Regions from separate parts of the Pseudomonas syringae pv. tomato str. DC3000 genome, predicted to be linked through region 3. Evidence: predicted binding sites of a transcription regulator. Region 3 holds the regulator's gene; each other region holds the start of a gene.

Region 1 (4,213 bases), 2.0 Mb from region 3:
TCCTGAGCGGTGATGGCGAGGTTGGACATGACCTGGCGTTGTTCGCTGTTGGCCATGGCGATGCTTTGCAGGTTGCTGCTGAGCATCGTTGCAGTGCTGCTCTGTTCCTGGGTTGCGGTGGTGATGGCTGCGAACTGGTGGCCGGCCGAGCGGCTTTGTTCGTCGATCTGGGCCAGTGCCGAGGCGACTTTGGCGTTGAGCGACAGGCCTTCCTGCATCAGCGTATTGCCCTGCTGCATGGTGCTGATCGCGTTGCCGGTTTCCTGCTGGATACTGGCGATCATGCCGGAAATCTCGTCGGTCGCTTCGCGAGTACGAGACGCCAGGCTGCGCACTTCGTCAGCCACCACGGCAAAGCCGCGGCCTTGTTCACCGGCACGCGCGGCCTCGATGGCGGCGTTGAGGGCCAGCAGGTTGGTCTGGTCGGCAATCGAGGTGATCACCCCGACAATGCTGCCAATTTCCTGCGAGCGCTGGCCCAGTGTGTCGATGACTGTGGCGGTGCTGCTCAGCGAGGTGGCGATTTGTTGCAGCGATGAAGACGCCTCGTCCATCGAGGTGCGACCGATGCGGGTCTGCTGGGCGTTTTCCTGCGCCAGGCGCTCGGTGTTGCCCATGTTGTCGGCGATGTTCATCGACGTGGCGCTGAATTCTTCGACCGCACCGGCCATGCTGGTGATCTCGCCGGACTGTTGTTCCATGCCCTCGTAAGCGCCGCCAGACAACCCGGACAGTGCGTGGGCACGGGTGCTGACTTCCTGCGCGGCGGTACGGATATGCGACACCATGGAGGACAGCGCTTCACTCATCTTGTTGAAGCTGCCGGACAGTTGGCCGATCTCGTCGTTGCTGGTCACATTGAGGCGCACGCTCAGGTCGCCCGCGCCCAGTGCATCGGCCTGGCGAACCAGCTCAGACAACGGACGCAGCTTGCTGCGCAGCAGCCAGATAGCGCTGATGACGGCGATCAGCATGGCCAGCAGGCTACCGATGGCCAGTTGGGTGCCGACGCTCCAGGTCACTTCGCTGATTTCACTGCGTGGCATGCTGGCGATGACTGTCCAGGGGCCACCAGCGAACGGTTGGCCGACGCTGTAGAAGTCGCCGCCGCCTTCATTCCAGAACTGTGCCTTGCCCGGTTTGCTTGCAAGGTCAGCGACAGCTTTCGCGGCACCGTCGAGGGATTTGATGCCCGCAGGCGGAACCAGCCAGGTGCCCTTCTCATCGAGCAATGCCAGCGAGCCGGTAGAGCCGATGCGGAAGCTCTTCAGGTTATCGAACTGGGTTTTCTGTGCATCGGTGTAATCGAATCCTACAAACAGCGCGGCAATGATCTTGCCGCTGCTGTCGCGAACCGGGCTGTATTGCGTCATGTAGTAGCGATCAAACAACACCGCTTTGCCTACGTAGCTCTGACCGGCCATCAAACGCTCATAGGCAGTGCCCTTGCGATCCAGCACGGTGCCGATGGCGCGCGTACCATCCTGTTTGCTCAACGAGGTGCTGATACGAATGAAGTCGTCGCCGCTGCGCACGAATATCGTCGCGACGCCTGCGGTCATCGAACGAAATTCGTCGACTTCGGTAAAGTCGTTGTTCAGGGCAGTATCGCGCAGATACAGGCCTGGGGTCTGGGTGCCCGCGACCGCAACCGGTTTGTCGGTCTGCAAGGTCAGGCCGCCGGCGAAGCGCTTCTCGAACAAGCCGCTCAGGCGCTGGGTGCTGTCGCGCAGTGTGCTGTGAAAGGTGCTGAGCTGATCGGCCAGCAACCGGGCTTCGCTCGACATGTGTTCTTCGCGAATGACCAGATTGGATGCGTCCAGAGACCTCAGAGCGAACAGCGTACTGCCGCTGATAACAACTGCCAGGATCACCGCCAGAGCAATACCGAGTTGCGAGGCAATTCGGGTACGGGGCTTGGACATAGAGACTCCACGCCAAATGATTGGAGTCGCCGGGTCCGTGGCTTACCATTCAGCTGATTTTAGTTAAGGTTTTCAAGCCACCGGATGGGCGGTCGTTAAACATTTCTTCGGCCAGTAAGATCGTTACTTGAGCGCGAGGCGCGACATTAACAAATGATGGCAGTTCAATACTAAACAAATTTTTCAACGCAGTACTTCAACTAGCGGCAACTTCATCGCCTTCACTTCCGCCTGAAGAAAATCGCTCAGCCGCCGCAACCGCTCTGCGCCGGGCCTTGTGCGCGGCCACACCAGGTAATAGTTCTCGCCACTGAACACTGCCGTGCGCCACGGCAGGCTCAAGCGCGACTGCGCCAGATCCTCGGCGACCATCAGCAAATCGCCCATCGACACGCCATAACCCCGTGCTGCCGCAATCATCCCCAGTTCAAGCGTGTCGAAAACCTGCCCGCCCTTGAGCGAGACCTGGTCTGCCAGACCCATGCGGTTGAGCCAGGTGCGCCAGTCACGCCGATCAGGTGTGGGGTGCAGCAATTCGGCCTTGGCCAGCCGCTCTACATCCCACGGCGGATCCTGCGACAACGTCGGTGCACCCACCGGAATCAACAACTCCGCAAACAGCAGCGTGGCTTCCCAGTCCGAGGGGAAATGCCCCTGGCTGAGCAGAATCGCGCAGTCGAAAGGCTCCCGGGTAAAGTCCACGGCATCGATGTCCATCCATGCGCTGGTCAGTTGCACCTCGTTACCCACTTGCAGATGACGGAAGCGGCTGAGCCGGGCCAGCAGCCAGCGCATGGTCAGGGTCGATGGCGCTTTCATGCGCAGGACGCCCTCGTCGGTCTGCAGCGTGCTGCACGCTCGCTCCAGAGCCAGGAAGCCGTCGCGTACGCCGGGTAACAAGGTGCGTGCCGACTCGGTCAGTTGCAAGTTGCGCCCGTTACGCTGAAACAAACGGCAGGCAAAGTGCTCTTCCAGCGTGCGGATATGGCGGCTTACTGCACTTTGAGTAATCGATAGTTCTTCAGCCGCCCGCGTGAACGAGGTATGTCGTGCGGCGGCTTCAAACGCCCTTAGTGCATAAAGAGGAGGCAGATTACGAGGCATGCGGAGCTTCCTGCTGGCGACGAGCAGCTACTTTACTGCAGATTGATTCAGATGAGTTTTACTCATGCAGCGCATCAGGTTTATCGTTTTGTGCTTCGACGTCCAAGCGCCCAGAATAGATGCTCATCCGAACTCCCGCCGTAGAGCACCGCCGACATGCAGCCGCCCGCCTTCAAAGAACTCTGGATCATCCTGCGCCTGGCCGGGCCGCTGATCGCCTCACAGATGGCGCACATGCTGATGGTCTTCACCGACACCGTTATGATGGGCAAAATTGGCCCCGAAGCGCTGGCGGGCGGCGGTCTGGGCGCTGCCACATACAGCTTCATCTCGTTCTTCTGTGTGGGCGTGATGGCGGCGGTTGGTACGCTGGTGTCGATTCGGCATGGCGCAGGCGACAGCGAAGGGGTAACCCGCCTGACGCAGGCGGGCCTGTGGCTGGCGTGGGGGATGGCGTTGATCGCCGCACTGCTGCTGTGGAATCTCGAGCCGATCCTGTTGCAGTTAGGGCAGGCCGAAGCCAACGTGCACATGGCTGCTCAATTTCTGATCACCCTGCCCTTCGCGCTGCCCGGCCTGCTCAGCTTCATGGCGCTGCGCGGCTTTACCAGCGCGCTCGGCCGCGCAGGCCCGGTGATGACTATCAGCGTGGCCGGGGCTGTCGCCAACTTTGTGCTTAATTACGCGATGATCAATCAGTGGCTCGGGCTGCCCAATCTGGGGCTGATGGGGATCGGGCTGGTGACTGCGATGGTGACCAACTGCATGGCGCTGGCGCTCGCCTGGCACATCAAAAGGCACCCCGCCTACGCGGCGTACCCGATCAGCAAGGGGCTGTCGAAGCTCTCGCGCAGTCACCTGAAAGAGCTGTGGCGTCTTGGCCTGCCGATTGGCGGGACTTATGCGGTCGAGGTCGGTCTGTTCACCTTTGCGGCGTTCTGCATGGGCGCAATGGGCAGCACGCAGATGGCGGCGCACCAGATCGCCCTGCAGACGGTGTCCATGGCGTTCATGATCCCGGTGGGTATTTCTTACGCAGTGACCATGCGCATCGGCCAGCACTACGGTGCCGGCAACATACTGATGGCGCGCACGGCAGGCCGTCTGGGCATCGGTTTTGGCGGCAGCGTGATGCTGCTGTTCGGCATTTTTTTCTGGCTGGCCCCGCATTGGGTCATCGGCCT
Region 2 (4,213 bases), 2.2 Mb from region 3:
GGTCAGGCAACCAGTTTGAAGCGCGCCACGACACTGCGCATGTCACTGGCAACCCGCGCCAGCTCTTCGGCCGTGACCGCATTGTTGTCGATGCCCAGCATCAGGGTCCCGGAGCTGTTGCGAATCTCCATGACGTTGCGGTTGATGTCTTCGGACACCGCATGCTGCTGCACAGCAGCGCTGGCGATCTGGGTGTTCATCTCGACGATACGCTCCACACCCTGACTGATGCTCGACAGGCTGCCCGATGCTTCGCTGGCCGCACTGATACAGGCCTGCGCCTTGTGCTGCCCGGCCTGCATCTGTTGCACGGCGGCATGGGTTGCACTTTGCAGTTGCTCGATGATGCTGCGGATCTCTTGGGTGGAAGCCTGGGTGCGCGATGCCAGGGTGCGGACTTCGTCAGCCACCACCGCAAACCCGCGCCCTTGCTCGCCGGCCCGTGCGGCTTCGATGGCAGCGTTCAGGGCCAACAGGTTGGTCTGGTCGGCAATCGTGCTGATGACCTGGATAACGCCACCAATCGACTGACTATGCAGGGCCAGGGCCTGGACTTTCTGGGCGCTGATTTCCACCTCTTCAGCCAACGCCTGAATGGTCGAGTGGGTCTGGCCCATGATGCGCAAACCGTCACGCGACGCAGTGTTTGCCGCATCAGCCGCCATCGCTGCGCCTTCGGTATTCTGCGCCACGTCGGCGACGCTCGCGGTCATCTCGTTGATGGCCGTGGCCACTTGTTCGGTTTCAGCCTGCTGGGCGTTCATCGACTGCTTGGCCAGACCGATGGAGGTGCCCAGTCGTGCAGCGACGTCGGACAGCTCGTAGGAGGTGCGATCCATGTGCGAAATGGAGCTGGCGAACGCCTCTGCCATCGCGTTCAGGCCGTTGCCGATATCCGCGATTTCGTCTTGGCTGACCACCTGCGCACGGGCACTCAGATCGCCGTCTGCCAGACGCCGGGTAACACCCAGCAGGCTGTCGATGGCAACGCGCAAGGCGCGATAAATGCTGCAGAACGCATAGAGCAACAATAGGCCCATCACCACGCACATGGCGATGACAACTTCGCGTTGACGCAGGAGCGCGTCGTAACGCGCATCCAGTTCGCCCTGAAGCGCGGTCTGAATTTCGTCCTGAGCCTTGTAGAGGCCCGCGACCACGACATTGCCGCGAGCACTCAGCGCCTGACCCTGCTGCACTGAAAACTCAGAACCTCTGACGTAGGTCGAGAGATCGTTGCGAAAGCTGTCCATCGTTGAGGTGGCAGTGGCTATCGGCTCGCCAATACGGGCAGCGAGTTCTGGAGCGCGACGCTTGAGCAGGCGAATGCTTTGCTCAAGCTCCGCGCGAAATTGCAGCTCGATCTTCAACAGGCTTTCAAGCGAACCGCGCATCGGTACGTTCAGGCCCTGCCCGGTGCTCAATCCCGCCGTAATGCCACGGATCTGACCGGCCACGTTGATTTCCCGAGGCATCCTGATGGTGCTCAGGTCGATCATAAACAGCGAGGCGTAATCTTCGTCCAGCACCATGCCCGAGGTGGCCGAAACGTAGTAGATAAAGTTGAGTGTCTGAGCCAGTTGCTCGCTCCACTGTGCAAAAAACTCGTCTTGCGCAAGGCCCGGCTTGACGCTATCCATCAACGAGCGGGCACCGTCACGCAGGCGCTGCACGCGATTCTCGGTTTCCAGCGTGCGGCCCTGACGGGCGTCCATGTCGGCAAGGTTATTGAAAGCTGTCTCGAGTTGGCCACGGTTGGTGACCAGGTCTTGAGCCGCGGACGCATCGCCAGCGAGCAAACGGTTGGTTGCCGCACGCTGCAGCATGGACAGCCGCAGGATGGGCGTTACGACGTGCAGGTACTCTCGACCGACGCGCTCTTGGGCGACGGTGTCGATGCTCGAGTTCAGGCTGTTGAACACCCGCAACCCCAGAACGATGAGCGGAATGACGACGATGATGGCTAATACGGCGAACTTGGCAGGGAAGCGCAGGCGGTTGGTCAGGTAGATACCAGGCGAAAGGATGTTCATAACGTTCTCTTTTTAGTTAGGGTGCCTGATACGGCTAAAGAAAATCCCTTCTTCGCGTCGCGACAGGTGCTACGTCATCTTTGCCAAGGCTGAACAGGCATATTCGTTCAGATGAAGGCACTGTGATATCACCTCAGAGGCATGCCTCATCGAGAAGTTCAATGAGGGCCATAATCTGATACCCAGCTATCGGCCAGGCCATATGGAACGTGAGCTTGAGAAGGTGCAAGGGGACCGGCGGGGATGGCGCATGACGAACAGAGTCAGGGCCGGGTGTTGATTCAAACGGGGGTTTTTAGACAGATAACACGAGAAAAACGCTGGTTTTGGCCGATCGGCCGGTTTTTACGTATCAACCGCTACACCGTCGTGCGACATCGTGACGCACGACGGCGAGCGTTAATGACCGAGCAGACCAAGGCTGTGTTTCAAGCCCTCGTCCACTCCACATTCGACAACCCGAGTTTTTCAGCCTGAGGCTTGCTCAGCTTGGGCACCGGATCGGAACGGTACTTGGGAATCGCACCGAACCCTGCATCCACCGACGCCCAATGCCAGGCCTCTTTGTTGTCCATGACACCTGCTCTTATATAGAACGTCTTGTAACTGCCATGCAGCAGGTAATCGATACGGAAGTGTTTTTCATCAGCCATGGGAGTGCTCCTGCTTTGTCGACTCGAAAAACAGATCGCGGCCTTTTCTAAAAATTCAAAATATTAATGCCGTCATCTAAAAGATGTCAGATAGCCATACAACAATCTCTTTTATATCTGAACCCTTTGGTTTACTCACTGATAGCGTTTGTTTATAGCTGCATTTTTTCGGTGTTTTCAGCGTGACGCACTGGGCGGCTTTTAGTCAGGCGCTACAGGCACCAAAACAGATACATGAAGATAATGGCAGTTTCAGCTGAATTATAAAATTCTATTGAACCCTGTTTTCACATCGCTTCCCCGCTTAGGGAAACTCTGAAAAAGGTTTCCTGATTTGGCAAAATACCCCAACACCTTTCACCGAGCTTCCCTGATGAAACAGATGACCTTCGCCGATGCCGAGTACGCGGGTAAACGTAAGCATACCCGCCGCGAGCGCTTTCTCATCGAGATGGATCAGGTTGTGCCCTGGAAAGGCTTGATTGCCCTTATCGAACCACATTATCCAAAGGGCGAAGGTGGCCGTCCGGCTTATCCGCTGATGGCGATGCTGCGTATTCACCTGATGCAGAACTGGTTTGGTTACAGCGATCCGGCGATGGAGGAAGCACTTTACGAGACAACGATCCTGCGCCAGTTCGCAGGGTTGAGTCTGGATCGAATCGCCGATGAAACCACGATTCTCAACTTCCGGCGTCTGTTGGAAAAGCATGAGTTGGCAGGCGGGATTTTGCAGGTCATCAATGGCTATCTGGGTGATCGAGGTTTGATGCTGCGCCAAGGTACGGTGGTCGATGCGACGATCATTCATGCGCCGAGCTCGACCAAGAACAAGGACGGCAAACGCGATCCCGAAATGCATCAGACGAAGAAAGGAAACCAGTATTTCTTCGGCATGAAAGCGCATATCGGCGTCGATGCCGAGTCGGGTTTAGTCCATAGCCTGGTGGGTACTGCGGCGAATGTGGCGGACGTGACTCAGGTTGATCAATTGCTACATGGTGAGGAAACCTATGTCAGCGGTGATGCGGGCTACACCGGCGTGGACAAGCGTGCGGAGCATCAGGATCGTCAGATGATCTGGTCAATTGCGGCCCGCCCAAGCCGTTATAAAAAGCATGGCGAGAAAAGTTTGATCGCACGGGTCTATCGCAAAATCGAGTTCACGAAAGCCCAGTTACGGGCGAAGGTTGAACATCCGTTTCGCGTGATCAAGCGCCAGTTTGGTTATACGAAAGTCCGGTTTCGCGGGCTGGCTAAAAACACCGCGCAACAGGCTACTCTGTTTGCCTTGTCGAACCTTTGGATGGTGCGAAAACGGCTGCTGGCGATGGGAGAGGTGCGCCTGTAATGCGGAAAAACGCCTTGGAAAGGTGCTGTTTGAAGGAAAATCGATGAGTTAAGAGCGGAAAACGTCTAATTATCTGATCGGGCGAGCTTTTTTTGAACCTCAGGCCATGAGAGCGTCAAAAATCGATGCCTACTTCAGACCTTCCTTAGAAATCAGGCGCGAAAATGGTTTTTTGT
Region 3 (4,213 bases):
CGACAGCTTCGACCACCGGTTCAGGCTCGGGAGCGGCAACCTCGTCGGCAGATTGAGGCTCGGCCAGACGCGCCAGCGCCGCCAGCAGTTCCGGCGTCGCCGCAGTCACGTCAGTCCGTTCACGTACCTGGCCGAACATGCTGTTGACCGTGTCCAGAGCTTCCAGGACCACATCCATCAGTTCGGAATCAACGCGCCGCTCACCCTTGCGAAGGATGTCGAACACGTTCTCGGCGATGTGGCAGCACTCCACCAGCTCATGGAGCTGGAGGAAGCCGGCGCCGCCTTTTACAGTGTGAAAACCGCGAAAAATTGCATTGAGCAGATCAGCATCATCCGGTCGGCTTTCCAGCTCGACCAATTGTTCTGACAACTGCTCCAGAATTTCGCCGGCCTCTACCAGAAAATCCTGAAGGATCTCTTCATCGGCGCCGAAGCTCATGGGGTGCTCCCTAAAATTAACCGTCAACAGACCTTAGAAGCCGAGGCTCGATAGCAGATCGTCTACATCATCCTGTCCGGATACGACGTCTTCACGTTTATCGGCATGAATCTGCGGACCTTCACCCTTGTCGAGATGTTTTTTAGGATCTTTTTCAGCAAGGATGGATTCTTCGTCATGTTCGATGCCAGCGAAGCGATCGACATGGCTGGCCATGAGCACCAGCTTGAGCAAATTGCCCTCTACTTCGGTCACCAGTTGCGTGACGCGCTTGATCACCTGACCGGTGAGGTCCTGGTAATCCTGAGCAAGCAGAATATCGTTGAGGTGCGCGGAAACCGTATGGCTTTCCTTCTCGGTACGCGTCAGAAAACCATCGACGCGCTTGGCCAGTTCACGAAACTCTTCGGCACCGATTTCGCGACGCATGAAGCGTCCCCAGTCTTCGCTCAACGCCTTGGCGTCGGAACTCAGACCATTCATGATCGGCGTGCTTTCCTCGACCAGATCCATCGTACGGTTGGCCGCGTTCTCGGTCAGCCTGACGACGTAGGAAAGACGCTCCGTCGCGTCCGTGATCTGCGACACCTCTTCGGCCTGAGGCATATGCGGATCAATGTGGAAATTGACGATTGCACTGTGCAACTCACGCGTCAGCTTGCCCACTTCCTGATAAAGGCCGCGGTCACGGGTCTGATTGAGCTCATGGATCAGCTGCACAGCTTCGCCGAAACGGCCTTTTTCAAGGCTGGTGACGAGTTCCTGTGCGTGTCTTTTTAAGGTCGACTCAAAGTCGGCCATCGAATCATTGTTATCCATAGCGCCCTCACGGCATGCATCAGCTATTGACGCGTTCAAAGATCTTTTCGATCTTCTCTTTCAGCGCTTGAGCCGTGAATGGCTTGACTACATAACCGTTCACCCCGGCCTGGGCAGCTTCAATGATCTGCTCACGCTTGGCTTCGGCAGTAACCATCAGTACAGGAAGGCTTTTGAGACGATCGTCCGCACGGACCTGACGCAACAAGTCGATACCGGTCATGCCAGGCATGTTCCAGTCCGTCACCAGAAAGTCAAAGGCACCGCTCTGCAGCATCGGCAATGCGGTCAGACCGTCATCCGCTTCAGATGTGTTGGTAAACCCCAGATCACGCAACAGATTCTTGATGATCCGCCGCATCGTTGAGAAGTCATCAACGATGAGGATTTTCATGTTCTTGTCCAATTCGACCTCCAAGCAGTCTTTAACGCGTTCAGCACCTGAACACGCTGTTCACTCAATACTGGCACAGCACACCCCCAGCTATACGAAACGACGACGGGCTTGGCACAACGACAGTCAAGACTGCGACTAAAGCCCATCGAGACATTGCCCGACAGGCCCTTGCCTCGTCTATCCTGCTACCACGTAACGCTTTGCACAGCCGGCATGCAGACAACGCACGACAAACGTCGCGCACTGCCGTCAACGCGCTCGCCACTCCCCCAAACGCCCTCGCAAACGAGCTGCGCACTGGCTGTGTAACTGACTGACTCGAGATTCGCTGACACCAAGAACCTCTCCGATTTCCTTGAGGTTCAGCTCTTCGTCGTAGTACAGCGCCAACACCAGACGCTCGCGCTCTGGCAAATTGGCAATTGCATCGGCCAACGCTGCCTGGAAGCGCTCGTCTTCCAGGTCGCGTGATGGCTCAAGCGAACCGCTTGCGCCGTCCTCGTGCAGCCCTTCATGATCGCCGTCCTGCAGCAGGTCGTCGAAACTGAAGAGGCGGCTGCCCAAGGTGTCATTCAAAATCCCGTAATAATCATCAAGACTCAACTGGAGTTCGGCCGCAACCTCGTGATCTTTAGCGTCACGACCGGTTTTAGCTTCAATTGCGCGAATTGCGTCACTGACCATACGGGTATTGCGGTGAACCGAGCGAGGTGCCCAGTCCCCCTTGCGAACCTCATCGAGCATTGCACCACGAATGCGAATACCGGCATAGGTCTCGAAACTCGCACCCTTGGTGGAATCATACTTGGTGGAAACCTCGAGCAGGCCGATCATACCAGCCTGAATCAGATCCTCGACCTGCACACTGGCCGGCAAGCGCGCCAGCAGATGATAAGCGATACGCTTGACCAGCGGCGCATAACGCTCGATCAACTCGTACTGCGAATTACGGGAGGTTTTGCTGTACATCTGGTAGCCGCTCGCAGTCATTGCACAGGCCCCGCACTGGTCTGGTGAACGAGTCGCTCAACGAAGAACTCGAGATGACCCCGCGGGTTGGCTGGCAACGGCCAGGTATCAACCTTCTGGGCAATGGCCTTGAAAGCCAGCGCACATTTGGAACGCGGGAATGCTTCGTAGACGGCACGCTGCTTTTGTACCGCCTTGCGCACGCACTCGTCGTACGGCACGGCACCTACATATTGCAGGGCAACATCAAGAAAACGATCAGTCACTTTGGTGAGTTTGGCGAACAGGTTGCGTCCTTCCTGCGGGCTCTGGGCCATGTTGGCCAGCACCCGGAAACGGTTCATGCCGTAGTCGCGATTGAGCAGTTTGATCAGGGCGTACGCATCGGTGATCGACGTGGGCTCGTCGCACACCACCAGCAGCACTTCCTGAGCGGCGCGCACGAAGCTGACCACCGACTCGCCGATACCGGCAGCGGTATCGATCACCAGCACATCGAGGTTGTCGCCAATCTCGCTGAACGCCTGAATAAGGCCGGCATGCTGGGCCGGTGACAGGTGCACCATGCTCTGGGTGCCAGAGGCCGCAGGCACGATACGAACCCCGCCCGGCCCCTGCAACAGAACGTCGCGCAACTCACAGCGACCCTCTATCACATCGGCAAGCGTGCGTTTAGGCGTCAGCCCAAGCAGAACGTCGACATTGGCCAGGCCAAGATCGGCATCCAGCAGCATGACGCGCCGGCCAAGCTCGGCGAGGGCCAGTGATAGGTTCACTGACACGTTAGTCTTACCGACGCCACCTTTGCCACCGGTCACCGCGATAACCTGTACGGGATGCATGCTGCCCATGTTATTTCTTTACCTTGTCTTGCGTAGACCGAAACCACATCAAGGGCTGCACGTTCGCAAATGAACACCGCATGGCAGACCGTTGACGCAGGGACATTCCAAAAATATCCATCACTTAACCCACTCTCTTGCCAGGGGTGTGATAGAGGTCAGCAAACATATCCGCCATCGCTTCCTCGCTAGGCTCATCCTGCATCTGCACACTCACCGCACGACTCACCAGTTGATGACGTCGTGGAGTGTGCAGGTCATCAGGAATACGTGGACCGTCCGTGAGGTAGGCCACCGGTAACTCGTGACTGATCGCCAGGCTCAGGACTTCGCCCAGGCTGGCTGTTTCATCAAGCTTGGTCAGAATGCATCCGGCCAGGCCACACCGTTTGTAACTGTGATACGCAGCGGTCAGCACCTGCTTCTGGCTGGTCGTCGCCAGCACCAGGTAGTTACGTGATTTGATGCCGCGCCCTGCCAGGCTTTCAAGCTGCATGCGCAGCGCAGGATCACTGGCCTGCAGCCCGGCGGTATCGATCAGCACCACGCGCTTGCGCAGCAAAGGCTCCAGCGCCTGAACCAGCGACTGGCCCGGATCGACATGGGTGACCGGCACGTTGAGGATGCGCCCAAGAGTCTTGAGCTGTTCCTGCGCGCCGATGCGGAAACTGTCCATACTGACCAGGGCGATATTCTGCGGGCCGTACTTCAACACATAACGTGCCGCCAGTTTGGCCAGAGTGG

Evidence for each region. The regulator FliA, encoded in region 3, starts transcription of late flagellar genes. The targets are predictions, from matches to a motif close to CTAAAGTTTNNNNNNNNNNNGCCGNTAA.
Region 1: PSPTO_RS00625 (methyl-accepting chemotaxis protein) is a predicted target of FliA. The motif match lies at 2,030-2,057, and genes of this name have one in related genera.
Region 2: PSPTO_RS28760 (methyl-accepting chemotaxis protein) is a predicted target of FliA. The motif match lies at 2,220-2,247, and genes of this name have one in related genera.

Annotation. Positions count from the first base shown of each region.
Region 1 is NC_004578.1:136,681-140,893, reverse strand. Features, by position in the region: gene PSPTO_RS00625 (methyl-accepting chemotaxis protein) at 1-1,925, opposite strand, end outside; gene PSPTO_RS00620 (LysR substrate-binding domain-containing protein) at 2,109-3,029, opposite strand; gene PSPTO_RS00615 (NorM family multidrug efflux MATE transporter) at 3,186-4,213, shown strand, end outside.
Region 2 is NC_004578.1:6,327,226-6,331,438, forward strand. Features, by position in the region: gene PSPTO_RS28760 (methyl-accepting chemotaxis protein) at 3-2,033, opposite strand; gene PSPTO_RS28765 (DUF6555 family protein) at 2,462-2,686, opposite strand; gene PSPTO_RS28770 (IS5-like element ISPssy family transposase) at 3,060-4,037, shown strand; gene cysC (adenylyl-sulfate kinase) at 4,190-4,213, opposite strand, start outside.
Region 3 is NC_004578.1:2,163,335-2,167,547, reverse strand. Features, by position in the region: gene PSPTO_RS10295 (chemotaxis protein CheA) at 1-442, opposite strand, end outside; gene PSPTO_RS10290 (protein phosphatase CheZ) at 476-1,261, opposite strand; gene PSPTO_RS10285 (chemotaxis response regulator CheY) at 1,281-1,655, opposite strand; gene fliA (RNA polymerase sigma factor FliA) at 1,908-2,648, opposite strand; gene fleN (flagellar synthesis regulator FleN) at 2,645-3,478, opposite strand; gene flhF (flagellar biosynthesis protein FlhF) at 3,594-4,213, opposite strand, start outside.